One region of the Terribacillus saccharophilus genome, then DNA from elsewhere that is predicted to be linked to it. Evidence: riboswitches for the same ligand, from Rfam matches in the RefSeq annotation. Region 1 holds a riboswitch; the other holds the start of a gene.
The links. A riboswitch is a leader RNA that binds a small molecule or an ion and turns the genes downstream of it on or off. The one in region 1 is predicted to bind FMN.
Positions count from the first base shown of each region.

Region 1 (16,375 bases):
AAAGCTCCTAATGTGTACAAATACCATGGTGTCGCAGGTGAATCAGACATATTTTCGTTCACAAGTACTGCTCCAACAACAATTGCCGACAGCCACGTCACCACCGTCAATTGGTTTGGAAAAAGGATCTGCAGAGCAATGATGATACTAGCACCTAAACTAAATGTATACCAAATCTCCTCCGGCGTGGTCATCAAGTTAATATAAACAGAGAAGCCACCCAGACTCAGCAGCATAAATGCAACGAACAATCTCCATGGCTTCATCGCTGCATCACCTTTCTTTTCCTAGCTTTCATCCAGACAAAGGCCATACTCACCGGCCACCAAAGAATAGCGAATGTTGGAAAGACGAACCAAATCTCATCTGGTGTATAATACATATTTACAAAAACAAGCAGTCCGATAATCAACAAACTTCCGCAAATGGAGAAACCGAGATTTAACGTGCTCATATCTTCTTTTTGCTTTTTGTTTCTTACTGTTGATTTCTGCGGTGCATGTTCGAGCTGGAATTCTCTCTTGATTTCAGCCAAATTCCCGAAATCGACAATAGCCTTATTGACCGCATCTTCTTCTGATTTACCATCCAGCATAAAATCAGCTGCCTTTTCTTCCATCGAATCCTTTATTTCTTCCTTCAAGTTCACTATCTGCTCTGTTTCCGGCAAGTCCGCGAATTGCTCTTCCACATACATATTGATCTTCTGCATCAAACACCCTCCATAAATACATCGATTAATTGTTTCGCTTCTTTCCACTCTTTTGCCGCTTCATGAAAATACGCCTTCCCAAGCGTCGTAATCGTATAATATTTACGCTTGCCCCCATGCGATTTTTCTCCCTGATAAGACTCAATTAATTCTCGTCGCTCCAGTCGCTGGAAAACAGCATAAAGTGTCGCTTCTTTGATTAGAAACGCATCATTTGTCCAAGCTGCTATGTCTTTCGATATCTGGTAACCATACTTATCTCCGTCCATCAGCAGACGAAGGATAATGGAATCCAAATGCCCTCGAATCGTATCACTCCGAATGTGGCACCCCTTCTTTCTAAATTACTCTATCTGATAAAGTAATCATAAAACATATTACTCTGCGTGTCAAAGTAATTTCTGTATCTTTTTACCAAAAACAAAAAAACAGGCTATTAACCTGCTTCAGACTTCCTTTCTATAAAGGCCAAATATTCGATCACATCTGATATACTTTCTGCAATAATCGTTTTATGACCATAAACAGAAAAATTATCAAATATATAGGGCTTAGCCGTACGCTCAAAATAACGATTCCACTTGAACATGTTCAGAAAAATACGAAATGACGGTCTGTAATTAGCAGTCTCCATTTTTAGTTTTTGGCGCAGAAACCGTTTGATGATCCGGATATTTCTTATACCATATGCCGGTTCTAGCAAGATAATCAATTCAGCATTCAGAAGACTGTCTTCTATCCAGTCATTTGTATGAACCCCCTCGATAATCCAGCCATCAGAATCAATGATATCTTTTAAGATTTCTCTTTTTTCCTTGTCAGAACGGCGGCTGTCACCCTCTACAGAACGTTCCCAAACAACGTTATCCAGTTCGTAATGAGCAGCACTCAAAATCACTGACAATTCCTTGGCCAGAGTCGTCTTTCCACTGCCGACAGAACCAATGATATGTATTTTTCGGGGTGATTTATTCTTACTCAATCAGCAATACCAGAACTTTCAATATCCTCAATAATGCGCCTTACATCTTCTATAAATCTTTTTGGTTTATCAAGCATGATTAAATGGTCAGTACCTTCGTAATAAAGGACATCTGTATTCCTATGTGCATTGCTTAATACTAATAAGTCTTCCTCCACATCAGTTTTCTGCTGCTGTTCATTTAAGGCAACCATAATCGTAATCTTTTTTGAATCTGGTAGTTGTCTAAGCGCATCTAGTGGATCGAAGTAATATAGTGCCTCCAAGTAATCTTGCTGTATAGCTGATGAAGCCTTTTGTTTGTACACTCCCTCTTTTGGATTGTAAAACAACTGATCAGCAACTGCTGTAGCTATATAATCATTCCATAAGTCAGGATTATCACTTCTCATAAATCGGAAGTAGGCATCCATTGTTTCAAATGCATGTGCAGGCGGCGCTTCATAAGTCATGTCTTCTACGCAAAGACCGCCTATTCGGTTCAAAGCAGTAAAACCCCCATCAATTAATATGACTCCATCCGCGTTATACTTGTTTCCATAAACCAGCGCTACCGCAGCTCCTAAAGAACTGCCTGCGACATAAAGATTACTAACTGGTGTAAGTGCGATTTCTCGATGAATCATATCAGCTATAACTTCAAAATCACATTTATTAGTCTCTTCACTTTCACCATGTCCTGGCAAATCTATCAGTACTAGTCTGTAATGTTCTTTTAGTGCTTCTTGTACCTCATTCCAAATTCTCTTTGTCCACCCTAGACCATGGATCAGTAATAATGTTGGTTTAATCATATCCCCTATGATTTCATAGTGTATTTTCACGCAAACACCCCCACCACAAATATACATTATTTTCTATATGCAAAAAAGAAGCAGAGGTCACCCTCTGCTTCTTTGCTTATATTTGTTTTAGTAAGTTGGCCATTTCAATTGCAGAGACAGCTGCTTCTGCACCTTTATTGCCTGCTTTCGTACCTGCACGCTCAATTGCTTGTTCGATTGTATTTGTTGTCAGCACACCAAAGATAATCGGGATTCCTGCTTTGCTGGCAGCACTTGCTACTCCTTTTGCCACTTCATTGCTAACATAATCGAAGTGTGGTGTAGAGCCTTTAATAACAGTGCCTAATGTGATGACAGCATCGTATTTTTTGCTCTCGGCAAGTTTGTCAGCTACAAGAGGTATTTCAAATGCCCCCGGCACCCATGCTACATCCACTTTTGTTTCATCCACGCCGTGACGTTTTAACGTATCAATTGCACCGCTCAATAGCTTGCTTGTGATAAACTCATTAAATCTTCCTACAACAATCCCAATCTTCAAATCAGATCCTACTACATTTCCTTCTAATACGTTAACCATATGATTACTCCTTTGTATAAGGGACTTTATTTGTCCGCTTCTTTTTGTATTTAGATAATGTTTTTATGCTTGCTGTTCTTCCGTATTTCTTTACTGTTTATTTCGTTTCATGCAGCTGCCGATACGCAATCAAATCAGCAATCGTGATGATTGGCAGTTCATGCTTTTCGGCTAGTTTTTCTAGTTCTGGCATACGCGCCATTGTGCCGTCTTCATTCATGATTTCGCATATATAGCCTGCTTCTGCTGTTCTGGCCAATTTAGCTAAATCGACAGCAGCTTCCGTATGTCCAGGTCGCTCCAGCACACCATTTTGCTGGGCAATTAGCGGGAATATATGCCCCGGACGCTGGAAGTCAGATGCTATGCTCGCGGTATCCGTCAGTTTCGCGATTGTATGGGATCGCTCGAATGCACTAATGCCAGTGGTAGAATCGATATGATCAATGCTGACAGTAAAAGCTGTCCCATGTGGATCTGTATTATTAGCTACCATCGGGGGCAAATCTAATCTTTCGGCAATTTCCCGGGAAATAGGCGCACAGATAAGACCTTTTCCGACAGAAGCCATGAAATTCACTGTCTCCGGGTTCGCATAAGCCGCTAGAGCCAGCAAATCTCCTTCGTTCTCTCTTGCTTCATCGTCTGTGACAATGATTGCCTTGCCACTTTTCAAGTATTTTATAGCATTCTCTATTGTCGTCTTCATTCATTTCCCTCCTAATCCAAGAATCCGTTCTCTGCTAATGTCTCTGCTGTAATGCCAGAAGTCTGTGGGCTTTCTCGGTGCTCCAATAGTCGTTCCATGTATTTGGCAAGCTGGTCAAATTCAATATTCACCAAATCCCCAGCTCTCTTTTCGCCTAAGATTGTCGCTTTCCTCGTTTCCGGAATAAGCGAAATAGTAAACGTATCTTCCCTGACTTCGAACACCGTTAATGACACACCATCAACTGAAATTGAGCCTTTGGACATCAAGTACTGCAGTCCTTTTGTTACAGCAATGTCAATGTAACGAGCATTTGACTCATCTCGGATGGATAAGATGGATCCTGTCGTATCTACATGACCACTCACAAAATGACCACCAAGTCTGCCATTGGGCTGAAGTGCGGGCTCCAGATTCACTGCTTCGGAACTTTGCAATTTGGATAAGGAACTGTAGTGAAACGTTTCCGGCATAACATCTACCTGAAAAGTATGCGGAGTAAAGCTGGTAACGGTAAGACAGACGCCGTTAACAGAGATACTGTCTCCAATATGCATATCTTTCGTCAGTTTTTCACTGGCAATAGTGAGCTGCATCGCCTTATCCTGTCTTTTCACGTCAATCATGCTGCCTACTTCCTGAATGATTCCAGTAAACACTTTTCTCCTCCTTTACTTCTGCGAGCTTCTCAAGAACACAAGAAGCTATCTTACGCTTGCTGTCATGCATTACGAATGGGAATATTACCGTCTCGGGGCTGTGTGACGGTCAATCGGGGATGTATCTTTCAAGAATCTTTTTATCAAAATTCTTAAAAATGAATGACTCGAATAAGGTGCAAGCTGGCTGCTGCCAATTTGCTCCTTCCTAGCACTAACTTTCATATAAAAAGCCCCAGAATATTGGATTCTGGGGCTTTGGCTTTAAAAGTATAGCGAAACAAGCTATCGTCCATCGACGAAAAGCTTTAGTTGGCGTGTGGATAGCACACCGTTTCCTCTTTCCCATCCAGACTATACTGTCGGCTTTGGAATCTCACCAAATCCACCGTTATAAAAACGGGTCACGGACTGAAGACAGCTAAGCTGTCTATCACCGCCGGTCGGGAATTTCACCCTGCCCCAAGAGAAAACCTATTCGATTGCTTTTACCTTAACATATTTTTTATCTTGTTGTACAGCAGGAAAAAAGTCCGAAAATTAGATTGACAATATGTGGAACTGATTATAAACTTAAGCCGTAAAATAAATCTGACCGTTCAAGAAATGTTTACCGAGGAGGAAAACCAAATGAAACAAGCAATGGCATTGACAACCTTTGAGCAGCTGAAAGCAATCAGTGACCCGCTGCGCGCCGAGATGATCATGAAGCTAGTCGAAACGTCTTATACTGGTCAGCAGCTTGCTGTCTTGCTGGAAACAAGCAGACCGAAGATTCATTATCACTTGAAAGAGCTGGAGAAAAACAGCTTGATTGAAGTAATCCGAACTGAGGAGAAAAATGGCATCTTACAGAAATTTTATAGAGCTGCGGCAAGAGGCTTTTTCCCATCTGAGAACTTGCTTCCTTACGCAGAAGAATTGAGCGAATCGACGAGGCAGCTGTTTGTACAAATGTCCCATAAAACGAGATCAGCCATCCTTACAGCACCAGAGTCATCTTTTGCCAAAGCAGCCGGCTCTACCGATCCAAAAGATTGGGATGCCGTTGGCAGCATTTGGGAAATTAGCGCTACTGAAGCAGATTTCAAGGAATTCATCCAAGGCTTCTTCGGTTTGATGCAAAAGCTGCGTGATAAAAGTGAGGCAGCTGAAGATGATCCCAATGGTAAGCTGTATCATTTCTCCGCCTACGGTTTTGAAATCGACACACCTTCGTTTGATCAAGTGGAAATGGAAGAGGATGATTGAAGATGTTTGCTATACTAAAACAGCGTAATTATGGCTTGCTTTTTTCAGGGCGAATTGTAACGAATATCGGCGACAGCATCTACTTTATTGCCGCTATGTGGCTCGTTTACGACCTGAGCGGCAGTGCGTTTTATTCTGGTTTGGCCGGTTTCCTGACACAAATTCCAAATGTATTGCAATTCTTGATCGGTCCGCTCGTTGATCGCTGGCCGATTCGCGCAACGTTATTGTGGACGCAGGCACTACAAGCCTTGCTTATCCTAATAATTCCCCTAGCGGCTTGGCTGGACTTTCTTTCTGTCACGCTGGTGCTTGTTATCATGCCTATTTTGACTAGTATTGACGCTTTTGCCTATCCAACTGAAACCAAAGCATTGCCGCTCGTACTAAAAAAAGAAGAACTGCCTGCCGGAAATGCCCTTTTCTCCTTTGCTTATCAAGGGGTCGACCTGATATTCAATGCCATCGCTGGAGTCATGATCGCATTCTTTGGCGTAACCCTTTTATTCATTATTGACTCCCTTACCTTCTGTCTCGCTTTCCTTTTGTTCAGCTTCCTTAGAATTCCACATCAAAAAGCACAGACCAAAACTTCTGGCACTGCGCGCACAGCCTTAAACTCCTACTTCACTGAATTGAAAGAAGGACTTAAAATTCTATTCACAACTATATTGTCTGCTGCACTCATGGGGGCAGTATTATGTAATCTGGCAATCGGTGCAGCGATGGCTGTTATGCCTGCTTTTGCAGACGAGCGTCAAGGACCTGCTGTATATGGTTTGTATTTGGCAGCCATGTCTTGCGGTGCATTAGTAGGTGCACTATTAGCAGCTTCCTTCAGCAAACTTCCAATAGGTAAAGCTACAATCCTCACGATGTTTTTAGCTTCTGCAATCTGGGCTGCTGCTGTATTCGTTCCATGGACTTGGCTAAGTGTAGTCTTATTCGGACTAGCTTGGGTTCCTGTCGGCTGTATCAATGTTACTTTCGCAACGATGTTACAGACCTTGCTTCCTGTTTCCTTAATCGGCAGGGTGACCAGCGCGAGTGCAAGCTTCAGCACAATTGCAATGCCGCTCGGATCATTAACTGGCGGTTATGCAGCCACCCTTATACCTGTGGCTTGGGTGTTTTGCGCTGCAGGTATCGGCCTTGCCTTGCTTTCTGTAACGTGGCTTTTGTATCCGAAGCTGCGCAAACTCGGGCCTCTTGCCTCCCTTTCAACCGAGATAATCGGACTCAAGGATTATTCCCAGCAGGAAACAAGCTGATCACAGCTTGCCCCTTTTCAATAATGGACGAAGAGCGATCCGGTAGAATGCATACCCCAGCATAGCTCCTAAGACGTTCAGGATAATGTCATCAATATCGACAGAGCGGTAATTGTATCCAACAAAATAATTAAGCAGCCCTTGCGTTGACTCGATTGCAGTACTGAATACAAGTCCGCAGAGAACCACAATAAAAAACGATCTTGTTCGGCGAACGAGCAAAGGCAAATAAAAGCCTAACGGCACAAATAAAAGGATGTTACCACCTAGATTTTTAAGGGCAAGTCCATATCCGAAGCCATCGATTTGTGTTGTGTGCCAAATTTGCATAATGGAAGTGAGCGGCGATGTATTCCAGCGATAACTTGTTTCCAACTGCTGATTTTCTTCGATAAGATTCTGATCCACAGGTAATGGGAAAAAGGTTAGACAGATGACTGCGATCACATAGATAGCGAAGGATGCCATCAATAAATGTTGTTTCTTAGTAATTCCGACCGTCTGGTGAAACGGAATAATTGACAATAAATAGACAAACGCCAAGAATATAGCTGGCGCTACGTAAGTTAACATAGTAATTATTCTCTCCTGTATCCTAGAAGCCCCTCACGTATAGTAAGTGGACATATACTCTTTAGTCTACATGATTTTCCAAGTCTTGTGAACGCATAGATAAAGAAAAGAAACCACCTTTTTATGGGCGGTTTCTTTTCTTTATTATTTATTTTCCCATAACAGCAAGCATTAGCGCTTTTTGAGCATGCAGACGGTTTTCAGCCTCCTGGAATACTGCCGATTGCGGACCATCAATGACAGCTGCTGATACTTCTTCACCCCGATGAGCCGGCAGACAGTGCAAGAAGATAGCATCTGACGCAGCAGAATTCATAAGCATTTCATTCACTTGGTATCCTTGGAAAGCTTTCAGTCTAGCCGCTGACTCTTCCTCTTGCCCCATACTCGTCCAGACATCTGTATAAAGTACATCTGCACCTGCGGCAGCTTCTTCCGGGCTTTCTGTAATAAGAAGAAAATCTGGATCATCACCGATTTTTTTCGCCTTTTCAACGATTTCAGGCAGCGGCTGATATCCAGCAGGAGCTGCAATTCGAATTTGCATTCCTGTTTTCGCTGCTGCAATCATTAAACTATTCGCTACATTGTTAGCATCACCGATATAAGCTAGCTTCACGCCTTCTAATGTTCCTTTATACTCTAAAATCGTCTGCAAATCAGCCAGAGCCTGACATGGATGGAACAAATCGGTTAAGCCATTGATTACCGGAATAGCAGCATGTTCTGCCAGTTCTTCCACCATCTTATGCGAATTAGCACGGATCATGATAGCATCCAGATATCCAGATAGAACCTTCGCCGTATCGGCAACCGGTTCGCCTCGGCCAAGCTGCAAATCCTTGGAGTTCAAATACAGCCCCATACCACCAAGCTGATAAATACCTGTTTCAAAAGAAACGCGTGTCCGTGTGGATGACTTTTCAAAAATCATTCCTAACGTCTTCCCAGCCAGCGGCTGAATGAGCTCGCCTTTTTGATGCTGACTTTTCAGCTCAGCAGCCAGATCAAGCACATAAAGAATTTCTTCCTTCGTCAAATCCTGCAGAGATAGCAGGCTTTTACCTGCCATGGATTGTTGCTCTATCGTCTGTTTCATTGCACATGCTCCTTTTCCGCTTGCTCCAAATAATCCGACATAGATAGGCTGTCAGCCAGTTTTTCTTGACTAGCCAGCCAGTAACTTTTCATCGTCGCCAAACTTGTCATACACGGCGTCTCTGTCTTCCAAGCCGATTCACGGATACCTTGGAATCCTTTTCTCGTACTGCATACAGCTGTCATCTTTTGATCTTCAACCAAAAGGATGGCTTCTTCATAGGAAACGACTTCGAATGAAGAACTGTCCTTTAGAAGCGCTGCGGTCTGCTCTGTCAGTACAACATGTGCTTGCTGCTGTCCAAGTAATTCTTCTAGTCCATCCAAATCCGAGGATTCTACATCTAAGAGGATTTGGGCATCATCTGTTAAAGACCGCAGTGTCTTTTCCTTCCAGCCAAATGCCTTATTCAATGCTTCGGTAACCGTCTTGCCTAATCCAATTGCTTCTCCCGTTGATTGCATATCCGGTCCAAGAAGCGGATCGACACCTGCCAATTTTGTAGTGGAAAAGACAGGCAGCTTAACCGCATAAAACGGTATTTCTTTTTGCAGTCCGAGTGAATAACCAGCATTTTGCAAAGCTTCTCCCATTTGTATTCTGGTAGCTAAATCTACCAATGGGATCCCCGTCACTTTACTGGAAATAGGAACTGTACGGGACGCGCGTGGGTTAACCTCCAGGACATATAAAATGTTACGGTCTTCACTAAAGACAAACTGAATGTTCATGATGCCTTTTAATTCAAGAGAATCCGAGATTCGACTTGCATAGCTGACGATCATATCTTTCTCTGATTCACTCAAACTAGGAGCAGGGAAAATTGCTGTACTGTCTCCGCTATGGATTCCAGCTGGTTCGATATGTTCATAGATACCAGGGATAAGGATGTCAGCACCGTCACAAACAACATCCACCTCTACCTCCATGCCTGGAACATATTTATCAAGAAGCAGCGGGAATAGACGGGAAGTGTGGATTTGCTGTTGAAGCTCTTCCAGATAAGTTTCCAGCATATCTTCAGAATGCAGGATGACCATACCTTGACCACCAATTACATAAGATGGACGAATCAGAATTGGATAACCGATTCGGCGAGCTTCGTCATGCAATGAAGCTGTATCCATTACAGTCGTGCCTGGAATATGCGGGATATTCAGCGTATGCAGCAAATCATAGAAGGCTTCTCTATTCTCCACGCGGTCTATCGAGGACGTACTCGTTCCGGCAATTGTTACACCAGCTTCCTCCAAATCTGCTGCTAGATTGATCGCTGTCTGACCTCCGAACTGAACGAGCACCTCGTCTGCTTGTTCTTTTTCGATAATGTGAAGCACATCTTCTTTCGTAAGAGGCTCGAAATACAGATGATCAGCTGTATTGAAATCCGTACTGACAGTTTCTGGATTATTGTTAATAACAACAGAACGAATTCCTTGCTCTCGCAATGATAAAGCCGATTGTACAGAGCAGAAATCGAATTCGACACCTTGCCCGATCCGGATCGGACCAGAACCTAGTACCACTACTTTTTTGTCTGTTGCAGATAGTGGTTCGACCTCATCTTCTTCCTGCCAGCTGGAATAGAAATAAGGCGTTTGCGCAGAGAATTCAGCTGCACATGTATCGACCATCTTGTAGGAAGGCTTGATTTCCTGTTCCTTGATTAATCCTTCTACTACTGCTAATGGCTGATTGAAGACTTTAGCTAAGGCAACATTACTGAAACCTAGTGTCTTTGCTTTTCGGAGAAGTACCTCATCCGGCTGCCAGCCGCCTTCTTTTAACTCTTGCTCAACATCGATAATTCGCTTCATCTCATGCAGGAAGAATGTCGTAATCTCTGTCCAGTCATGCAATGTCTCGATCGTTACTCCGCGGCGTAATGCTTCAGCAAGCAGAAACAGTCTGCGATCATCAGCATCTTTAAGTCCTTGTTCCAGCTCAGCATCCGTCAATGCTTCAGCCGACGGCAAACGGAATTCCTCCAAGCCGATTTCTAAAGAACGAATCGCTTTATGCAGACCAGCAGGCAGGTTACGGGAAAGTGCCATAACTTCCCCCGTTGCTTTCATTTGTGTTCCAAGCAGACGATCAGCCTGAGTGAACTTATCAAATGGCCAGCGCGGTATTTTCACCGCTACATAGTCGATGGCAGGCTCGAAGCTTGCAAATGTATCTCCTGTAATCGGATTCGGCACCTCATGCAGATGATAGCCAAGTGCTAGCTTTGCAGCAATCCGGGCGATCGGATAGCCCGTTGCCTTGGAAGCTAAAGCACTGGAACGGCTTACCCGAGGATTCACCTCAATGATGACGTACTCATCACTATGTGGATTCAGTGCGAACTGGATATTACAACCTCCAACAACACCTAGCTCGCGGATAACTTTACATGATACAGTCCGGAGCATTTGATACTGCCTGTCTGTCAGTGTTTGGGAAGGTGCTACAACGATACTGTCTCCTGTATGTATTCCGACAGGGTCGATATTTTCCATATTGCAGACGATGATGCATGTGTCATTTGCATCCCGCATCACTTCGTACTCAATTTCCTTCCAGCCTTTCACACTCTGCTCGATAAGCACTTGATTTATCGGACTTGCTTGCGTTCCGCTTTTTACATATCGCAGCAGTTCCGGCAGGTCGTTTGCGATTCCTCCACCAGCTCCTCCTAGTGTGTAGGCAGGACGGATGATGATTGGAAATCCTGTATTCTCTGCAAAAGCTTTTGCTTCGTCGATTGAAGTGATTGGAAGACTTTCCGGAACAGGCTCATTGATTTCCTGCATCATCTGCTTGAATAGCTCCCGATCTTCTCCGCGCCGAATTGCATCAAGCGGTGTACCCAATAATGTAACGTTGTATTTCTCCAGTACACCAGCCTGATCCAAACTCACCGCCAGGTTAAGACCTGTCTGCCCGCCTAAAGTAGGCAGCAGTCCATCTGGTCTTTCCTTTTCGATGATATTGGTCAAGGATTCGCAAGTCAGCGGCTCCAAATACACCTGATCAGCAAATGCCTGATCCGTCATAATTGTCGCAGGGTTATTATTAACGAGGATGACCTCTACGCCTTCTTCCTTCAAAGCAAGGCATGCTTGTGTGCCTGCATAATCGAATTCTGCTGCCTGCCCGATTACGATCGGGCCAGAACCGATGACAAGGACTTTCTTGATGTGAGCTTGCTTAGGCATATGCTGTCACTCCTCTATTACGTACCGAATTCAAAAATTGTTCGAACACATCATAGGTATCGCTCGGGCCAGGATGTGCCTCTGGATGGAATTGAACGCTCATGATTGGTTTTGAGCAATGCTGCAGCCCTTCCACCGATCCATCATTCACATTGCTATAAAGGATGTTCCAACGGGACTGTGAAATAGAAGCTTCGTCGACGACATATCCATGATTTTGGGAAGTAATCGATACCTTTCCGCTAGGCAAATGCTGGACCGGATGATTGCTCCCTCTATGTCCATAAGGCAAGCGCATTGTATTACCGCCGAATGCAAGCGCCAGAAGCTGATGTCCGAGACAAATTCCTAAAGTCGGGTAATATTCTGCAATCCGTTTGATTTCACCAGCTAAATAGTGCAGAGATTTTGGATCTCCAGGACCATTCGACAGCAGTACACCATCCACTTTTGCTTCCTTCAGCTCTTCAAGTGTTGTATCAAAAGGAAAGACTGTGACGTCGCATTTATTTTCCAGCAGCATATCTCGAATCGAATGCTTATAGCCGTAATCAATAATGGCCACATGAGCTACTGACTGACCCTCTGCCGGGTGGAACTGCACCTTTTTCACCGATACGCTTTCCACAATCTTTTCGGATACTTTAGCTTTTTCCGGAACAGCTCCAGGTGTTTTGGTCATCTTTCCATAAACGTCCCCATGCTTACGGATGATTTTTGTCAGTTTCCGTGTATCTACCTGTGCAAGGATTGGAAAGTTATGTTCATTGGCAATATCCTGCAATGTTTGAGTTGCTTGGTAATGAGCGGGTGTTTCACATGGAGTTGAAATGACAAGTCCATGGATAGACGGTGTATGGCTTTCCTTATCATGCGTATTAAAACCATAGTTTCCGATCAATGGGTACGTCATCGTAACAATCTGCCCAGCATAAGAAGGATCTGTCATCACTTCCTGATAGCCTGTCATGGCAGTATTGAAAACCATTTCCCCATCCGATTCCGTTGTTTTCCCCAGCCAGACACCTTCCAAAATATCTCCTGTACTGAGCATCAAATAACCCTTTGTCTCTTCCATTCATGCTGCTCCTTTCTGTAACGAACGTTATCTTTATTCTTTAAAACTAATAAATATGCATTTATAACAAAAGAAAGGTGAGCAGCTGCTCACCCCTCCAGTTTAGCAGCCTGCTCTTCTGTCCACTGTCTATTCGTTTCCAGCAAGGCTTCTATATCATTTACTTGCTCTTGAACCCGTACCTTAGCTGTACCTCCAGGAATATTCCTGGCTGCAACGACTGTCTCCGGTGCAAGTGCTTCGTAGATATCTTCTTCTATCAGATTAGAAAACTGCTGCAGCTCTTCAAGTCCAAGATCCAGCAAATATTTCCCCTGCTCGATACTATACAGCACTGTCTGCCCAACAACAGCATGTGATTCCCGAAACGCCATCCCTTTTGCTACGAGATAATCCGCTAAATCGGTTGCATTCGAAAAATCATTCCGAACAGCTTGATACATATTATCCTGCTTCACATGCATCGTCTCAATCATCGGAGCAAAAAGACCAAGTGCGCCCTTCAATGTTTCTACCGTATCGAACATGCCTTCTTTGTCTTCCTGCATATCCTTATTATAAGCAAGAGGCAATCCTTTCAGAGTTGTCAGCATCCCCATCAAATGTCCGAAGACACGGCCGGATTTACCGCGGACAAGCTCCGCTACATCAGGGTTCTTCTTCTGCGGCATCATGCTGCTGCCTGTAGAAAATGCATCATCCAATTCTATGAAGTTGAACTCTGCGCTAGACCACTGAACCAACTCCTCCGAAAGCCGTGAAAGATGCATACTGATCAGACTCGCAGCTGACAAGAACTCCACCACGAAATCACGATCACTTACACTGTCCAGACTGTTTTCAGTGATAGCATCAAAATGCAGCTGCTCTGCCACAAAATGCCGATCAATCGGGAATGTTGTACCAGCCAAGGCACCTGCTCCAAGCGGCATCTTGTTTACACGCTTCCAGCTATCCTGAAGCCGCTCCACATCACGCTGCAGCATATATGCATATGCCATAAGATGATGGCCGAACAGCACCGGCTGCGCCCGTTGCAAATGTGTATAACCTGGAAGAATTGTATCCAAATGCTGCTTCGCCTGTTCAGTCAGCGCTGTCTGAACAGCACCAAGCAGCCCGATAATTTCTACAATTGCTTCCCGCAAGTACAGACGCATATCCAATGCTACCTGGTCATTACGGCTTCTGCCTGTATGCAGCTTTCCTCCTACAGGACCGATTTGTTCAATCAATAATCGTTCGACATTCATGTGAATATCTTCATCTGCCTGCGAGAGCGTTGCTTCTCCTGCCAGGATTTTGTTCAGTACATCCTTTAATCCATCAGCAATTGTTTCAGCATCTTCTTGTTCGATGATGCCGCATTTGCCGAGCATTGCTACATGTGCCAGGCTGCCTTGAATATCGTATTTAGCCAGTTTCTGATCAAAGCCGATGGAGGAAGTGTATGCGTCTACTAATTCATTGGTCGGCTTCGTGAATCTTCCTCCCCAGAGCTTCATTGTTTTACAGCTTCTTTTTTGTCAATTTTAAGCAGCGATGGTGCCTCCGTTTGTACTGTCTGCTTACGAGCAACCTCTGCCTGAACCTTCGTTGGCAGACCCCAAAGCTGAATGAAACCGAGTGCTGCATCATGATCGAATTTATCTTCTGGTTTGTAGGTTGCAAGATCAAAGCTGTATAGAGATTCCGCAGATTCTCTGCCGACAACAAGTGCATGTCCTTTGTACAGCTTCACTTTGACATTACCGGAAACTGTCTGCTGCGTTTCCTCAATGAATGCTTGCAGCGCTTTTGTAAGCGGTGAATACCATAGACCATCATAAATTGTCTGTGCAAGTTTTTGCTCGACAATCGGTTTGAATTGAGAAATTTCACGTGTCATCGTCAAAGCTTCCAATTCCTGATGCGCCGCAATAAGCGTTACTGCTGCCGGGCATTCATAGATTTCACGAGATTTGATTCCTACTAATCTATTTTCCACATGATCGATACGTCCGACACCATGCTTACCTGCAACTTCGTTCAACTTTAGGATAAGTGCATCCAATGGATAAGCTTCCCCATCAATTGCGACTGGCTTTCCTTTTTCAAATGTGATTGTCACGATCTGCGCTTCATCCGGTGCATTTTCCGGATCAACTGTCAGCCCAAAAGCATCGCTTGGCGGCTGCTCCCATGGATCCTCTAAAATACCGCACTCATTGGAACGTCCCCATAGATTCTGATCGACACTGTATGGGCTCTCTTTCCCAACAGGAACTGGAATACCATGCTTCTCCGCATATTCAATCTCTTCATCACGGCTCATTGCCCATTCACGAACAGGAGCAACAATCTTCAAATCTGGATCCAATGCCGTGAAGCTCACATCAAAACGTACTTGGTCATTTCCTTTACCAGTACAGCCATGTGCTACGGCTACAGCACCTTCTTCTTTCGCAATGTCTACTAGCACTTTTGCAATTAAAGGACGGCTAAGTGCAGAAACTAACGGATATTTTCCTTCATAAAGTAAGTTTGCTTTCAAAGCTGGAAGCACATATTCCTCTGCATATGCAGCTTTTGCATCCACTGTATAAGATTTAATAGCACCAACTTGAAGTGCTTTCTCCTGAACGAAATCTAAATCCTTGCCTTCACCAACATCCAAACCAACTGCAATAACATCATAATTATATTTATCCTGTAACCATTTGATTGCTACAGAAGTATCTAAACCACCAGAGTATGCGAGTACGATTTTATCTTTTGCCATTATGAATCTCCCTCTCCGTGCTGAATGCTCGATTTATTTATGTGAATTATTATGCATTATTACTAATATAAATTCAAGCATTTTTTATTAATTTAACGACTTGGTATCCTATTAATCTTGTGAATAAAAGGTGCCTGCCCACTTTTGGGCACAAAAAAAGACGAGTTTAATAACTCGTCTTTCTGTTTATACACCGCGTTTATTTCCCCATACAAGCGTATGAAGCTGCGGCAGGACACGCACATGATTCAGTTCATTGGAGGCAGATACCTGGTCAATCAGCCATTCATACTTGGAAAGTAATGCATCCTTCAATGCCGCATCATCCAAAGTAGCTGTATCATGATTACCGACTTGTACATAAAAACTCACATCTGGATAACGTTTATGAACATTCGTTGCATAACGCAAGTCTTCTTCGTCAAATATAACAACCTTCAAACTCACATGCATAAGACGTCCTGCTTCTCTAAGATTGTTAATTATCTCATCAAGACGATGAAAATCGGTCTTCATCAATGAGCTTGGCGGCTTAGGCGATATAGTAAGATCATCGATTTCAAGGAACCACGGCTGATACCGACTTCCTTGAGTCTCCAAAGCAACTTTTACTTCTTTCTTTTTCAGAAGCTCTGTGAACTCCCCTAGATTCTTAAGTAGTGCAGGGTTCCCGCCAGAGATAGTTACATGACGGAAACGATCTCCGCCTACTTCC
Region 1 covers NZ_CP008876.1:285,355-301,729, reverse strand. The annotation lists gene GZ22_RS01565 (hypothetical protein) at 1-266, opposite strand, end outside; gene GZ22_RS01560 (permease prefix domain 1-containing protein) at 263-712, opposite strand; gene GZ22_RS01555 (PadR family transcriptional regulator) at 712-1,008, opposite strand; gene GZ22_RS01550 (P-loop NTPase family protein) at 1,149-1,694, opposite strand; gene GZ22_RS01545 (alpha/beta fold hydrolase) at 1,691-2,518, opposite strand; gene ribH (6,7-dimethyl-8-ribityllumazine synthase) at 2,595-3,059, opposite strand; partial or broken gene ribB (3,4-dihydroxy-2-butanone-4-phosphate synthase) at 3,166-3,768, opposite strand; gene ribE (riboflavin synthase) at 3,780-4,427, opposite strand; FMN riboswitch at 4,761-4,901, opposite strand; gene GZ22_RS01525 (ArsR/SmtB family transcription factor) at 5,058-5,678, shown strand; gene GZ22_RS01520 (MFS transporter) at 5,681-6,949, shown strand; gene GZ22_RS17910 (VanZ family protein) at 6,950-7,522, opposite strand; gene argF (ornithine carbamoyltransferase) at 7,671-8,621, opposite strand; gene carB (carbamoyl-phosphate synthase (glutamine-hydrolyzing) large subunit) at 8,618-11,821, opposite strand; gene GZ22_RS01500 (carbamoyl phosphate synthase small subunit) at 11,814-12,899, opposite strand; gene argH (argininosuccinate lyase) at 12,989-14,404, opposite strand; gene GZ22_RS01490 (argininosuccinate synthase) at 14,401-15,660, opposite strand; gene queE (7-carboxy-7-deazaguanine synthase QueE) at 15,847-16,375, opposite strand, start outside.

Region 2 (16,375 bases), 400 kb from region 1:
AAGCGTTCTTCCCTAATGATCTGCTGGATAAACTTCGGCAAGTTTTTTTGTGTATCAAACAGCGGGATGTTCTCCCAGAAGTCAATAAACTGCACTAGACCATCCGTCTTAAGCCGACTGGCCAGACGCTCGTCCTGCATTTGCCTGGACAGACGTTCCTCTTCTGTTCGCAACCCGGGTGATGCACTCTCCAGCAACAGCTCGCTTATTCTGTCAGGATAGCGGCAGGCAAAAGCAAGAGCTGCTCTTCCTCCCATTGAATACCCGCACAGCTTGACGCGAGCAACTCCATGTTGATCCAGAAATGCAGCAACATCATCCGTGAAGCGGTCCATGGTCAGGTCATCCTGAATGGCTGTCTGACCATGGCCTGGCATATCTACAGCGATTACGTGATGTTTTTCACTCCATGATTCCAAGAAAGGCAGCCACGTTTGATGAGTGCCAGTAAATCCATGAAACAGCAGGAGTGTATCTGGTGCATTAGCACTGCTACTTTCGATATAGTGAAACTTAGGCATGACTAGCATCCAAATAATCCATCAGCTGCCTCTCGGCTTTATGCCATTTTTCACGGTGCCAGCTGACATTGGCATCCCGTTCGGTACGCACCTCGATGATATGCATTCCTTTTCTATTATAACTCTCCTGCAACGCATCGGAAAATGCTGTACGATCATCTGCCAGTGTATAAGGCAATTGATATAGACTAGCTGCATGCGCGAAATCCATGTTCGTTGGTGTTCCGAAAAGCGCCTCGAAATGAGCTGCTTCTTGAGCCTGCGGCAGGAAGGAGAAGATGCCTCCTCCATTATTATTGATTACAACAATAGTGAGATCGAGGCCGTAGTTACGGCCTAGCATCAGCCCGTTCATATCGTGATAGAAAGAAAGATCTCCGATTACGAGTGTAGTGCGTTTACCACTGGCTGCAACACCTAGTGCTGTTGAAACAACACCATCAATTCCATTAGTTCCGCGGTTGCACCATGGCTGGATTTGTTTATCTGTTGCAAAGAAGAAGCTGTCCAAATCACGGATCGGCATACTGTTACCAACGAACACGTTACTATCCTCCGGTGTTACACGAAGCATGTCCTGCACAGTTATTCCCTCAGTCAGCTCTTTACTTTCCATATCGTCATGCAATACTTCTTGCGCAATTCGGTTCATTTCCTGCCATGTTGGCAGCCATGTTTCTGGCTTAGCGGCAGGAATTGATGCTAATGCTTCGCAAAGCATAGCCGGATCTGCGTAGATAAATTGTGTGTCCATACCAACTGGTTCACGATAGCCTGCGTGTTTCTCCACGACAATATGATCATTGCCGGTATATTCTTTCATAAGAAATAGATACGGCTTGGAAACAGGCATTGCACCAAACCGAATAATAAAGTCCGGCTGCAGTTTCGCACGTACAGATTCCGATTTCAGGATCGTATCATATGTCTCAATAATAACATCCTTCGCGTGTGTTCCGCTTCGCAATTGTGATAGTGGATCTGCCAATATTGGCAACTGCCATTTTTCTGCAAAATGAACAACTGCATTCGCAAACTCCTTATCCTCTTGAGGACCGACTACGATCAAGCCTTTTTTAGAGGTTTCCAGCATTTCAGCAAGCTGCTGTATGTGGTTTGCATCCAATTGTGCTGTACCATACAGAGAAGGCTTTACAGCTGTTTCTCCTGAAGACCACATGTTCTCGATCGTAAAGTCAGGCGTAAGCGGCTCACGGAACGGAAAATTAAGATGCACAGGTCCTGGATTTCCTTCCATTGCCTGCTGCATGACTCTGCCTGCTTGCTGCTGTACATATCGCAATGCTGCTGGATTCGCTTCCGGCAGCATCATCTCATGGAACCATTTAACGAAGCCACCATACATTTGAATTTGATTGATGGCCTGCGGCGCACCTACATCCCGCAACTCATGCGGGCGATCGGCTGTCAAAAGAATCAAAGGGATTCGACTGTAAAAAGCCTCGACAACAGCAGGCATATAGTTCGCTGCTGCAGTTCCTGACGTACAAACAAGCGCTACTGGTTTTTGACTTTCCTTCGCAAGGCCAAGCGCAAAGAATGCAGCAGATCGCTCATCCAAATTCACCCATTGTTTCATTTGCGGATGCTCTGTCATCATAAGGGCCAGCGGAGTAGAACGAGATCCAGGTGAGATTACGACCTGCTCCACACCATTTCGCCAAAGTGCATCCACAAAATGTCCGACGTATTTGGTCAGTGTTTCTATATGACTCATTCTGATACCTCCAAAGCTTCCAGCATTGGACGGAATTTGATTGCCGTCTCTTCGAATTCCATATCTGGATCCGAATCCTTCACGACACCGCAGCCTGCAAACAACACAGCCTGCTTCCCGTCCAGCAGACCAGAACGGATGGCAACGGCGGTATCTCCATTACGATAGCTGTCCATCCAGCCTACCGGCGCACCGTACCAGCCCCGTTCAAGCGGTTCTTTATTTTCAATAAAATCCAACGCTTCCTGCTTAGGCAGACCGCCTAAGGCAGGTGTTGGATGTAGTTCCTGTACAATCTGCTGCAGCGAGGCTCCAGGCAGGAGTGTGGCAGAAACCGGAGTATGCAAATGCTGAAGCTGCCGCAGTTTTAATAGCTGCGGTCCATCAGGCAGAAGCAAGTCCTTACTGTATTTGCCGATCACATCGGTAATCATTTTTACAACGTATTGATGTTCTTCACGATTCTTACTATCTTGAAGCAGCGCATCTCCAATCATTTGATCATCGGTCTCGTTGTTACCACGCGGTGCAGTTCCTGCGACACAGCTTGTATGCAGTATGCCTGACTCAACACTCACTAGACGCTCCGGCGTTGCCCCAAGGAAACACGCTGATCCATTTTCGACAGCAAAAATAAAACTGTCCTTTTGGGTGTCCAGCAAATTGCGAAGCACACCAGCTGCCTGAAGTTTCTCTTCAAATTCAAGTTTCATCGCCCGTGCCAGCACGACTTTATCCAATTCAGTCGACTTTATTGTATCCGTTGCTTCTTTTACTAATCGCTTCCACGCTTGTGACTCCAGCTCTTCCTTGCTAACGAGCTCTGTCTTTAAAGTTGGAAGACTTTTTTCAGCGAACAGCTGCTCTAGCTTCCCAAGTGTATTAGTGATTTGACTCTCAATATTTGAACCATCCACTAACTGATTGATTGTTACATAATATTCTTTCTCCGTTTTGGTCAAAGTAAAAGCAGGTATGCGATATTGTGTTGCAGGAAAGTCCTGCCACAGTTCACGTTCACGCTCCTGCTGAAAGTTCATTCCACTGAAAGCAACAGGGCCTGTTCCAGCTTTAGAAGAAAGATTGTGAACAACTGCACTTTCTATAACATGCTCCCATTCCTCAGCAGTACGCATATCCAATATTGCCGGTCCTGCACCAACCAAGCAAAGATCATCTTTTTGGCTGTACCAGAAATGGCGGTTTCCTTCTAAAGAAGAACCATTGGCAAAGAAGCGGAGTGGATCTATCGCTCCGACTTTCTCAGTCCAGCTGACCAGTATTTGCTGTTGCTGCTCATCAGCAGCTTTACGAAGAAAAGACTCGAAATCTGTCTTATATTGTTGAATCATATTTTCCGACCTCCACATTACTGCAAGGACAATTAAAGTTCGTTTACGTTCATTTTCTGATGTCCTTCCCTATTCTATTCCCTTTTTCGCCGATAAACAAGGAGTAGCACTTGATAACTTATTTTAAGTAAGCAATTAACGTTGACATGCTATCTTTGTTTCCCTAAAATTAATATGATATAATGCCCTGCATTTTTAAGGAGAGAAAGTATTATGCAATCTATCGGGAACGATAACGTGCGACAAGCACTTAATGAGCGCGAAGGCTTCCAAATATGGTGGCGCCTCATGCGTCCTCATACTTTGACGGCTTCATTCGTGCCTGTCTTTATAGGAACAATGCTCGCTGCATTGGATGGCAAGATTAACTGGCTGCTTTTCGGAGCTATGCTGCTTGCATGTATGTTGATCCAATGTGCGACGAATATGTTCAATGAGTACTATGATTTTGTCCGCGGACTGGATAATGAGCAGTCTGTTGGAATCGGCGGAACGATCGTACGCGACGGTATCAAGCCGAAAACCGTTTTGTCACTAGCACTGACGTTTTATGCTATCAGCATGCTGTTAGGCGTATATATTTGCATGGAATCCAGCTGGTATATCGCATTAATCGGACTAGCATGTATGCTTTGCGGTTATTTGTACACTGGCGGTCCTTATCCGATTTCCTATACACCTTTCGGGGAATTGACATCTGGGGTTTTCATGGGTGCCATCATCATTTGCATCACATACTACATCCAGACACTGACACTTACTGGTAATGTCGTATTAATCAGTATTCCAGTGACTATTTTCATTGCGTGTATCAATTTCGCCAATAACCTGCGCGACCACGACGGTGATAAAGTAAACGGCAGAAGAACAGTTGCTATCCTACTTGGCCTTAAAAAAGGTGTTACCTTCCTTGGAATTTGTTTTATTATCAGCTATGTCATTACTGCTGTATTTATCGCTGTTGGATTACTTCCAATTTGGGCTGTTATCACATTCTTAAGCATTAAGAAAGCTCGTGATGCTTACCGTGGTTTCATTGGCAAGACAATGCCGCTTGAAATGATGCCTGCGATGAAAGCAACAGGACAAACAAATACGATTTATGGTCTATTGCTTGTGATCGCTTTACTGATCCAGCAATTCGTACCACTTTCATTCTAATTTTAAAAGCGGGCATCCAGCCCGCTTTTTTATATAGGTTTAATACATACTAGTACGGGAAATACATTACATACAGAAAGCAGGTTACTATTATGAACTTCTCAGATACATTAATGGAGCAGCTGCAAATGCGGGTGGTCGAAGCAAATAAGGATCAGGTTGTAATGGAGATGCCCGTCGGACCGCATAACAGACAGCCCATGGGATTTTTGCACGGTGGCGCCAGTGTAGCACTTGCAGAAACAGCAGCAAGTATCGGCGGCAACCTGCATGCAGATCCTGCAACTCAGGCCGTGTTTGGCCTCGAGATTAACGCAAACCATATTCGCAGTGTTCGATCTGGCATCGTAACTGCGGTTGCTTCCCCGATTCATGTTGGAAAATCGACAATGGTTTGGCAAATATCCATTTCGGATGAGAACGAGGACCTGCTCTGTATCGCCCGCTGTACGCTGGCTATTAAAACGAGAAGGCAATAAAGGAGATGGATTGAAAATGGATAAAAATAAATTGGATTATTTCCGTAATCAATTACTTGCAATGAAGGAAGAAGCAGAAGAACAAATTAAAGGGAACGATAGCTATAATAGCGCAAAAGAATTCCCTAATGATTCTACTGGTGAGCTTTCGACAATTGTCAATCACCCAGGCGATCTTGGCACAGAAATGCATGATCGTGAAACAGCCGAAACATTAAAAGAAGCAGCACGTGAGCGACTTCGCGATATTGAAGATGCACTAGATCGAATTGAAGAAGGTACGTATGGAGTAAGCGAGAAATCCGGCGAACCTATTCCAGAGGAACGGCTGAAGGCTGAACCTACTGCCCGCTTGCTTGTAGAGGAACAAGCTGAAGTTGAAGAGACAAGAAGAGCTTAAAAAAATGCATAAGAAAAGGCACCCTCGCAGGGTGCCTTTGTTAATTGCGGCGTGTAAAGCCGTGCGGCCACATCCACACGTGTCTAAGACGCGCTTTACCGACTTATGCAATTCAGCTCATCGCTAGACTATTGTAGCATGGACTATCTTTCTTTGCAACAACTGTTTTTAGTCATATAAAAAAGCTACCTAACCGGGAACTTTTCTTATGCTGCAGCTGTTCTTTTTCGCTTCGCGAACCAAGGTTTCAGTTTTGCAAATAGCGGAATGAAAACAATCGCAATAATGATACCTTTCAAAAGGTTGAAAGGCAGAATACCACCTATGACTGCTATCCATTTCGCATCAGCACTCATTACAGGAGATCCTAAGAAAATGCTATATAATGGCAGAACAACAAAGTAATTCAGTACACCCATTCCGACAGCCATAGCAACTGTACCTGTAGCCAATCCTGACACGAGTGTTTTTTTGCCTGCTTTAAATTTATGATAAAAATATGCAACTGGCATTACGAAAAGCATGCCTGCCAGGAAATTCGCCACGACGCCTACCGGGTCTCCAGCTCCTGTGAAAATAAGATACAATAAGTTCTTGATTGCTTCGACAGCAACACCTGCAAGCGGTGAAAACAGCAGTGCTGCAATCAGTACCGGAATCTCACTGAAGTCTATCTTCAAGTAAGGCGGCAGGAATGGAAGCGGGAAATTCAACAGCATAAGCACCATGCTGATCGCTCCCAGTAAAGCGAAAGTAATTGATTTTGTTAACTTGGATGAACGCATAATCGTTCTCCTCCTTCATCTTGTTTATCGATTCTAACTCTTGATGAAGGGGAAGCAGCCTATCTACGTTAAAAAGCCCCGGAGCATTATGCTCTGGGGCTTGGAATATACGCAAATAAGCATGAAGATGTTAAACATACGAACATCGTATGGAAACAAGGATAGCCCGTTCGGCATCCCTCTTCTGCTTCGTATCTTCTCCCATCCAGACTTTCACTGTCGGTCCCGGACTTACACCAGATCAGCCGCAGAACTAAGTTCTGCGGGTCACGGACTTCAGCAGTATTTCCTGCTGTCACCGTCGGTCGGGAATTGCACCCTGCCCCGAAGATAGAATCGATTTAGTTTTGTTATTATATTATAACTGCTTTCTGTGCATTTGCAACCCTTATGCTCACAAGTCCAATGGATTCAAGCTTTCTTCACCTGTCAGGTTTGTCAGGAATTTTACCAAAAGATCAATTTCCTGCTGAATAACCTGCAGACTGACTGTTTCTACCGGCGAGTGCATATAGCGAAGCGGCAAAGATACAAGCGCTGTTGATACACCTTTTCCTGAATAGCGCATCTTATCAGCATCAGTACCAGTAGCGCGGGGCGTTAATTCGTATTGCAGCGACATATCTAGTTCCTTCGCTGCTTGCTCAAGCAAGATATTAGCTTTTCGGTTGATTGGTGCCCCTTTAGCCAGCACAGGACCTCCGTCCAAGCTGACATCCACTGCTTTCCGTTTGTTAACACCTGGATGATCGGTTGCAAATGTAACGTCGCAAGCAATTGCTAAATCCGGCTCGAGACCAGCTGCTGCGAAATAAGCACCACCCATATTTGTTTCTTCATTCACTGTGCTGACTGCATATACACCAACGTTGACTTTCTCTTGCTTAAGCCGGCGGACAACTTCTCCTACGATGAATGAACCTGTACGGTTATCTAATCCTCGTCCAGTCAAATAACGGTCCATCAACACTGAAGGCTGTCGCTGGTAGACGATCAAGTCACCTACTTGCACATATTGTTCCATCTCCTGCTTAGACTTTGCTCCGCAATCAATATACAGATCCGGCAGTTCAAAGTCTCCCTTCACTCCTCCAAGATGCATCGCATTTACACCAACCACACCTGGAATCGTCTTGTTGTAACCTATAACCTGGACGGTCATACCCAATGCTGCTTTTGCATTAAAGCGACCCATCTCATCAATTTGCAGGAAACCATTCTGATCGATTCCGGTAACGACCATTGCGATTTCATCACAATGTCCAGCAAGAAGAACTTTGAACTCCGCATCTGGATTTACGACCGCAATGGCATTACCTGACACATCGGTACGCATTTCATCTGCATACGGAGCGTATTCTTTCATCCACTTTTTCTGTATGTCCATTTCATAGCTGGACGGAGATACCGTCCGCAGTAATTCCATTAAAAATTCTTGATTATCTAGTTGCATATCTATTCCGCCTTTGTATGTAGTCTTCTATCACTGTAGCATAATCAGAGGCTTATTTGTTTAGTTTATCCTACCGCTCGGGTAAACTAAACATCAGAAAGGATGAGACACATGACGACATTAAATGAATGGTTCGAAAAAGGAATAAATATCGATGCTTATTTGGACTCCATGCAAACACATAAAGAAAATACAATGCATATCTACGATCACTACGAGCTTCCAGCCGACACGGAATTTTTCAACACACTCCGTTCCCAAAAACTACGTGCTATCGTACTGACAGAAGACTGGTGCGGCGATGCTATGCTAAACCTGCCAGTCTTTTATCATATTGCACAGGCCGGAGCTATTGATGTCCGCATCCTACACCGTGATGAGAACCTGGAGCTGATGGATCAATACCTGACTAACGGGAAAAGCCGTTCCATTCCAATCATCATCTTTATCAACCAAAATGGCGATGAAGTAGCGAAATGGGGTCCCCGTGCTCCCGAACTACAAGTATATATAGATGAATCCTTCAGCAGTCTGCCCGATAAGGATGCACCCGAATATGAAGAAAAGCGCAGCCAAATGCTCACTTTTATTACAAAATCCTATCGTGACAATACAGACTTCTGGCAGCGCGTCTATGCAAGCCTGAAAAGAGGCCTTGAAGAAGCTTAAAAACATCCATTATGGATGTTTTTTTGTTTTGCAGATCTTACACACGATATGTGTTGCACCTCACAAACTGACGCTCCATCTCTGCTGCTAGCTTACAGCTAGGACCATATTCGAGCAGCTCATAATACAGCCCTAATTTAGCTAGTTGGTCTGCCCGCTGACAGATTTCCTCCTTATTAGCAACATCATACTTGCTCAGTACTTGATTTAAGAAATCTGAGCTTATCTGGCTGATTCCTACAAAGTCGATGGCAGGATCACCTACATGCATATCACTAAAATCGATGATTCCGACCTGAGACGTCGATTTCTCCCACAATATATGCGCCGACCTTAAATCACCATGTACCACAGCCGTACATACTGGCTGCAGTTCAGCAAATAATCTCTCCGTGTGTTCAATGACGACAGCAGGTAAATCTGGATAAAAGCTTCTTATTTTTTCATAAAGCGCATCATAATATAATCTGTCTCTTTTTGGCAAGCTGTAACTGGCTGCTTCTAGTTGATGGAGATTTGTGAGAAAGGCGCCTAGCTGACTGGCAGCAATTTTAAGTGCTACATCCGACATATTTAAAGAAATCGGATCACCTGATATGTATGGATAAAGCATTGCTTCGTTGCCATCCGGAGTCGTACAGATAGTAAATGTCGGCAGCACAATATTTGTTTTGGACTGCAAATTCTTCAGTAACTTCTCCTCTTCCCGGTTAACTGTGATAGCTTTTTTTGGCACTCGAAATACCCAGCTGTCATTCAATATACACACATCATGATCCCATCCAGTATGGACGGCTCTTACTTGTCTGATTGGTTCATGCAAGTGTCCTTCCAGCCATGCTGCCGTCATTTTATCCATCCCTGTTCCCTCCTGTTCGTTTAAAGCACGTGAATATACATATACTAACAAAAAAGATGAGGAGGGATAATATGGTCACACAGTTTCTGCGACGTTTTTATTTCCGCCTTCCTATTTTCATTCGCCTCTTCTCTACTGTGCTCGTGGTAATGATATCATTCGGTATCTGTATGCATCATATAGAACCAAAACAATTTCCTACTTATTTTGATGGTATTTGGTGGGCATTCGTGACTGCCTCCACTGTAGGCTACGGTGATTTGATTCCTGAAACGCTTTATGGCAAAATCCTTGCCATTGTGCTCATCCTTTCAGGTGCAGGTCTTGTAACCTTTTATTTGGCTACTATCGCTGCTGGGACTGTTAAGTATACCCAGGATCTTTCAAAGGGACTTACCCAATTCAAAGGGAGCAATCATATTATCATCATCGGCTGGAATGAGCGGGCCAGGACATTACTTGGAAAGCTGAACGAAAAACACCCGGAACAGTCCGTTGTTTTGATAGATCAGTCATTGACTATGCTCCCCTATCGAGAACATCCTTTACACTTCATTCGCGGTGATGCATCTGAGGACAAAACTCTGCAAAAAGCGAATATCAAACATGCTAAGACTGCAATCATTACTGCAAACGCTGGTAAAAATGAAAAACAGATTGATTATATGACGATTTTGACAACGATTGCCTTGCGCGGCAACAATCCAAATCTTCATATCGTTGCTGAAGTGCTGACACATACGCAAAAGGAAAATCTCCGTCGTGCAGGAGCAGATGTCGTCATCCGGTCAAATGATTTTGTAAGTACATTGTTTTTCCACGAAGTGTATCACAAAGAAAAGAAAAATCACCTAGAACTGCTGCTTCATTTTCTGAAAGAGCAAGAAATCCGAGTCATGTCTTTACCAGATGAACTAGTTGGTAAAAGTTTCTTTGAAGCTAGTCGTTATTTTGCACGCAAGGAAAAGACCGCGATCGGCTATATGCGCGGAGAAAGCATGGATATGAGCCCAGACTTCCAGGAATCGATGCATCAGGAGGACTGCATCATCACCTTGCAGCATATCGAATAAAAAATCCCTTCTGCCAATAAGGCCAGAAGGGATTTTTTATTATAATCTTTTTTCTAGTTTTGCTTTTTCTTCTTCATATCCAGGCTTGCCAAGCAGAGCAAACATGTTCTTCTTATATGCTTCTACTCCTGGCTGATCAAACGGATTTACACCAAGCAAGTATCCGCTGATTGCGCATGCTTTTTCGAAGAAGTATACCAGATACCCGAAGCTGAAAGAATCCAGCGCCGGAACTTCTACGACTAAGTTCGGTACGTTACCGTCTGTATGAGCAAGCAGTGTACCCTGGAAGGCTTTGTAGTTCACTTGATCAACTGTCTGACCTACAAGATAGTTCAATCCATCAAGGTCTTCCTCTTCCGCTTCTATGGTCACATCAGATACAGGCTGTTTCACAAGTACGACTGTTTCGAACAAATCGCGGCGGCCTTCCTGTACATATTGACCAAGAGAATGTAAATCTGTAGAGAAGTTAGCAGACGCCGGGAACAATCCTTTCAAATCCTTCCCTTCACTTTCTCCGAACAATTGCTTCCACCATTCACTGAAATATTGCAATGACGGCTCATAGTTCACAAGCAGTTCGATATTCTTGCCTTTGTTATAAAGAACATTACGTATAGCTGCGTATTGATATGCCGGATTCTCCTTCAGATCAGATACAGACAGTTCTTCCTGCGCTTTTTGTGCACCTGACATGATGCTGTCGATATCGATACCTGCCGCTGCAATTGGCAATAGCCCCACAGCTGTCAGCACAGAGAAACGGCCGCCAACATCATCAGGAATGACGAACGACTCGTAGCCTTCTTTGCTTGCGAGTGTTTTCAAAGCGCCTCTTTCTTTATCCGTTGTAGCATAAATACGTTTGCGCGCTTCATCAACTCCGTACTTCTCTTCCAGATACTTCTTGAAGATACGGAAGGCTATTGCTGGTTCAGTTGTTGTACCACTTTTAGATATAACATTCACACTGACTTCTTTACCCTTAATTGCATCAAGCAGCTGATTCAAATATGGAGCACTGATGCTATTTCCGACAAAGAATACCTGTGGTGCTTTTCGGTCTTCTTTAGAGAGTACGTTGAAAAAGCTGTGCGTCAGTGCTTCAATTGCCGCACGAGCACCAAGATAAGAGCCGCCGATTCCGACAACGAGTAAAACATCTGAATCAGATTTTATTTTTTCTGCTGCCTGCTTGATACGAGCAAATTCTTCTTTGTCGTAATCAGTCGGCAAATCAAGCCAGCCTAGAAAATCATTGCCGGCACCTGTTTTATTATGTAATTGTTCATGCGCAGCCTGCACGAGCGGTGCAAGGTAATCCAGTTCCTGCTCCCCGATATATGGTAACGCTTTCTTATAATCAAAACCGATGTGTGTCATATTCATCCTCCTTGAAACTGCTTACTACTGCAACTTTACCGAAACTGGACAAGTAAATCAAGAAATGTTGTAGGAATATAATCGGCTAACAAAGGCATGCTAAGAAAGATTTATCATCTCGCTTCATGAAATGGAGGTTATGCAGTTGAATATGGTACAGCGTATCGCTCTTGTTCTTGTCATAATTGGCGCGATCAACTGGGGACTAGTCGGTTTATTCAACTACGACTTGGTTGCAGGTATCTTTGGTAATGGCAGTCAGGCGGCTGCTTTCCCACGGATCATCTACAGTCTTGTTGGCTTGGCTGGTCTTGTGTCAATTTCCGCTCTGTTCCTAGAGCGTAAAGAAGTGGAAGAAGCGACAACAACCAAGGCATAAATGGATAAATCAAAAAAAGACCCCCTAATATGGGGGTCTTTCTAATTATTTACCTTCAGTTTGTTTGATCCAATCCTGAAGTTTGTCTTTCAACGTATTGAATCCTGCTGGAGCATCCTCAGAAACAGCTTGCTTTTGAACGTTAGCTTGCTGCTGTTTTGCAGGTGCTTCTTCTGTAGCACGGATAGAAAGGGAATATTTACCGCTTTGTTCGTTAATATCAAGGATTTTAACTTTAACTTCATCGCCTACAGATAGGTGTTCATTGATATCTTTTACGAAACCATGAGTCACCTCAGAAATGTGAACCAAACCTTGAACCTGCTCATCCAATGCAACAAAAGCACCGTAAGGCTGGATTCCTGTTACTTTACCTGTCAATACTTGTCCTGTTTCAAACTTCTCTGCCATACTAAACAACTCCTGATTTTTTCTACTTTTATACGCAATAAATAATTCTATCACAGTAAGTTGGTTTCGGCAAAAATTTATATATGTATATTTTTTTTATTAGAATAGGTTTGCTAGTAAGCTTTTTTGGTAATACATAGTTCTGTAAGACTTTCTCGTATTCCCCCTGTAGGCAAAGCGATGCGTATCGCTTTGCTATTTTTTTTGCATATAAAGTCCAATATGACTGAAACTAGAACTAATTGCAGGCAAAGGGGCAAGCTAGAATGTCTTACTCGAACCATACCTTCTATTACGAAAAAATAGCTATAGATTATCGCATTTATTCTTCATACAGTCATGACAACTCCCGCACAATCCTACTTCTTCACGGTTTCCTTGCCTCCGGAAGCTGCTTTCACCGTATGATTCCGGAGCTGCGCCGACGTTACCAAGTAGTGACATTAGATTTTCCTCCCTTTGGAAATAGTCAAAAATCAGCTGAAATAGCTTTTTCCTATGAGGACTATACCAGTCTTGCCGCGTCTCTTCTTGATCATTTGCAGATAGAAAAGATAGATATTGGCGGTCATTCAATGGGTGGTCAAATTGCCATGCGCCTTGCGTATAGCTACCCAGATCGGATAAATAAACTGTATCTGTTTGCACCATCAAGCTATATGCTGCCGACAGACGCATTCTCAAGCTTGATCGCTTCGGCAAGCATCTTTCCTGCAATTATGCAGCTTGCTTTCGAAGCCAGCAGTGTAGTCGGTTTCCTGCGCCATCTTGTTGCTGATCCTGAAAAAGTTACGCTGCGGATGGTAGTTGCGTACAGCATTCCCTTTATGGCCAAGGAACTTTTTCCAAGTCTGGCTCATTTTATTCGATCTCGTGGCGGTGATTTGCCGAATGACAGCCTCCAGCAAATAAAAGCACAAACAATCATTTTCTGGGGAAATGAAGATCCGTTATTGCCTCCATCTATTGGTTATCGACTGCTCGCCGAGCTGCCCCATGCGACGCTCCATATCCTTCCTGATGCCGGGCATCTTTTGCCTGAGGAAACGCCGGAAACAATTGTCTCGTATATACAATGATCAAGCCTTTCGCTTTTCGAAGCATTTCTTTATATAATGAAAAAAGAAATGATGAAAGGAGTACGGACTATGCATAATTTCGAAACAGTTCATGACCGCAGAAAGACTCGTTCCGTGAAATGGGACAATCTTAAAGCATTATATGGAGGAGAAGATGTTCTGCCGATGTGGGTGGCAGATATGGACTTCCAATCACCTCGATCGGTAATAGACGCCTTGAAGAACAGAGCTGAACACGGCATCTATGGCTACACAATTACTGATGCGAGTATTTCTAAAACAGTATCCAATTGGGTTGAAAAACGTCATGGCTGGCGCATTAAGCCAAGCTGGCTTCTATACAGCCCCGGCGTTGTAACCAGTCTGCATATGGCTATCCAGACGTTTACAAAACCTGGTGAAGAAGTCGTCATCCAGACACCTGTTTATGCCCCTTTTTACAGCGTAGTCACTGCACATGATCGCAAAATCGTCGAAAATCCTTTGCTAGAAGAAAATGGTACATACCAGATGAATTTCGAACACTTGGAGACATGTTTCCAAGAAGGCGCAAAGACGATGATACTTTGCAATCCACATAATCCAGTTGGGCGTGTTTGGACAAAAGAGGAGCTGGAGCGCTTAGCGAAGCTGTGCCAAACGTACGATGTTTTACTTCTGTCAGATGAGATCCATGCCGATTTGATTCATGAAGGATATCAGCATATACCTGTTGCTTCCTTGTCTGAAGACATGAGCAAACGAACGATTACATTCCTGTCTCCGTCAAAAACATTCAATTTAGCAGGATTGCAGGTATCTTACAGTATCGTGGAGCAGGAAGATATGCGTCTGCAGCTGCAAGAGACATTCTCGAAGCAAGGTTTCCATATGCTGAATACGATGGCAGTTGCTGCAATGGAAGCTGCCTATACGGAAGGTGAGGAATGGCTGGATGGTCTGCTGGACATATTGGCAGTCAATCGGAAGCTGACGGAAGAAGCATTAGCTGATACTCCTTTGATTCAGATTGCCCCGCTCGAAGGCACCTATTTGATGTGGCTGGATTGCCGCCAGATGCAATTGGAACAAAAAGAACTGATGGACTTTTTTGCCCAAAAAGCGAAACTCGGATTCAACGATGGCATTCAATTCGGAGAAGCAGGTGCTGGATTTGTTCGGATGAACATTGCCTGCCCGCCTGAAACGATGAAAGATGCCCTTTCTCGGCTGACAAACAGCCTCAAAGAATTCGAGGCAGCAAAATGACGATAGATATCGGCAGCGTTGTCAAAGCACGCTATAAAACTGGTTCTTATGTCGGAAGAATCAAAGAAGAACGCGGCAAGTTTTATTTGGTGGAGATACTGGCTGTTCTCAAGCATCCGCAGCAAGGTGATTTACATCATCCAAAGGAAACAGAAGATGTTTTCTTCCATGAACGCCGAGCGCTCGCCCAGCACGAAAAAGCGAATATACCAAAAACTGCAGTCTCAGCATATATGGATACTGTACCGGATTATTCCGATTCTTTGCGGGCAGCAGTTCAGCAGCTAAAGCACGATTTGGAGCAACAGCCCGCCTCACGCTATCAAGAACTCGCTCTAGCAAACGTGGAGACACTGAAGAAGGATTACTTCAAATAATACGAAAAAAGGCAGGAAGCCTAGCTCCTGCCTTTTTTCATTATCCTGTGCTATTATGCCGATGATATAGGATTATTCAGTTTGAAAATAACTTATAAGAGTGACTATAATCAATGCAGCTATTGAGGAAATTAACAAGGAAGAGCTTAATGCTATCATTCCAACTCCACCCCATCCTCCAATAAAGAAACTACTCATAAATAAAATCATACTAATTGCCACTAAAGAGATAGGAACCAAATACATAAAGGGTTTCTTCTTAATAAAAATCAAAGAAATACCTATAATCACTACTGTTAGAAGTACAGTTGCAAAAAAGAAGTTCATGAATTAACCCCCTTGGTAAATATAATATGATTTTATATGCTCCTTTAACTTACCATTTTCATGCTCTTTGTGGAAATTGATTACAACCTTCACTTTTTCTTACACCTATTAAAAGTATAAAAAAAGCCGGAGAAAATCTCCAGCTTCCTCAATCAGCTCAAATGGTTTTCCAGGACTTCCTGGATACCTTCTAATGCTGCTTCCTCATCATTACCATCTGCTGTAATAACAACCTGTGCTCCTTGCGGGACACCTAGTGACATGACACCCATGATAGATTTTAAGTTCACTTTTCTTTCTTTGAATGCAAGTTCAATCTCAGAGTTGAACTGGCCGGCTTTATTAACAAGCAGCGTTGCAGGTCTAGCATGGATTCCTGTTTCGCTTGTAATAGTGAATGTTTTTTCTTGCATCGTAATTCCCTCCAAAGCATATTGCTCATGTATGTAAATGTGAAAGTAGTAACATAATTATTATAGGAGAAAAGAAAGCGTTTTTAAATAAATATCCCACTTTTTTAAGTTTAAAAACAGCTTTACGGCAGAAGATTGAGTTTATCTTGTATTTATGGTAATTTTGACACATCTAGCAAAAAGGAGTGCTGTCATGAGTGTACATATAAATGCTGAAGCTGGCCAGATTGCAGACAAGATCCTGCTTCCAGGCGATCCGCTTCGT
Region 2 covers NZ_CP008876.1:3,373,209-3,389,583, reverse strand. The annotation lists gene menH (2-succinyl-6-hydroxy-2,4-cyclohexadiene-1-carboxylate synthase) at 1-521, opposite strand, end outside; gene menD (2-succinyl-5-enolpyruvyl-6-hydroxy-3-cyclohexene-1-carboxylic-acid synthase) at 514-2,259, opposite strand; gene GZ22_RS16870 (isochorismate synthase) at 2,256-3,611, opposite strand; gene GZ22_RS16865 (1,4-dihydroxy-2-naphthoate polyprenyltransferase) at 3,825-4,772, shown strand; gene GZ22_RS16860 (hotdog fold thioesterase) at 4,865-5,251, shown strand; gene GZ22_RS16855 (TraR/DksA C4-type zinc finger protein) at 5,268-5,651, shown strand; gene GZ22_RS16850 (ECF transporter S component) at 5,858-6,436, opposite strand; FMN riboswitch at 6,626-6,772, opposite strand; gene GZ22_RS16845 (M20/M25/M40 family metallo-hydrolase) at 6,831-7,889, opposite strand; gene GZ22_RS16840 (thioredoxin family protein) at 8,001-8,558, shown strand; gene GZ22_RS16835 (phosphotransferase family protein) at 8,596-9,417, opposite strand; gene GZ22_RS16830 (potassium channel family protein) at 9,489-10,490, shown strand; gene GZ22_RS16825 (glucose-6-phosphate isomerase) at 10,530-11,876, opposite strand; gene GZ22_RS16820 (DUF378 domain-containing protein) at 12,022-12,255, shown strand; gene yugI (S1 domain-containing post-transcriptional regulator GSP13) at 12,301-12,666, opposite strand; gene GZ22_RS16810 (alpha/beta fold hydrolase) at 12,933-13,745, shown strand; gene GZ22_RS16805 (MalY/PatB family protein) at 13,815-14,993, shown strand; gene kapB (kinase-associated lipoprotein KapB) at 14,990-15,370, shown strand; gene GZ22_RS16795 (YesK family protein) at 15,443-15,697, opposite strand; gene GZ22_RS16790 (phosphocarrier protein HPr) at 15,850-16,110, opposite strand; gene deoD (purine-nucleoside phosphorylase) at 16,304-16,375, shown strand, end outside.
Region 2: another riboswitch for FMN. It lies ahead of GZ22_RS16850 (ECF transporter S component); the one in region 1 lies ahead of ribE (riboflavin synthase).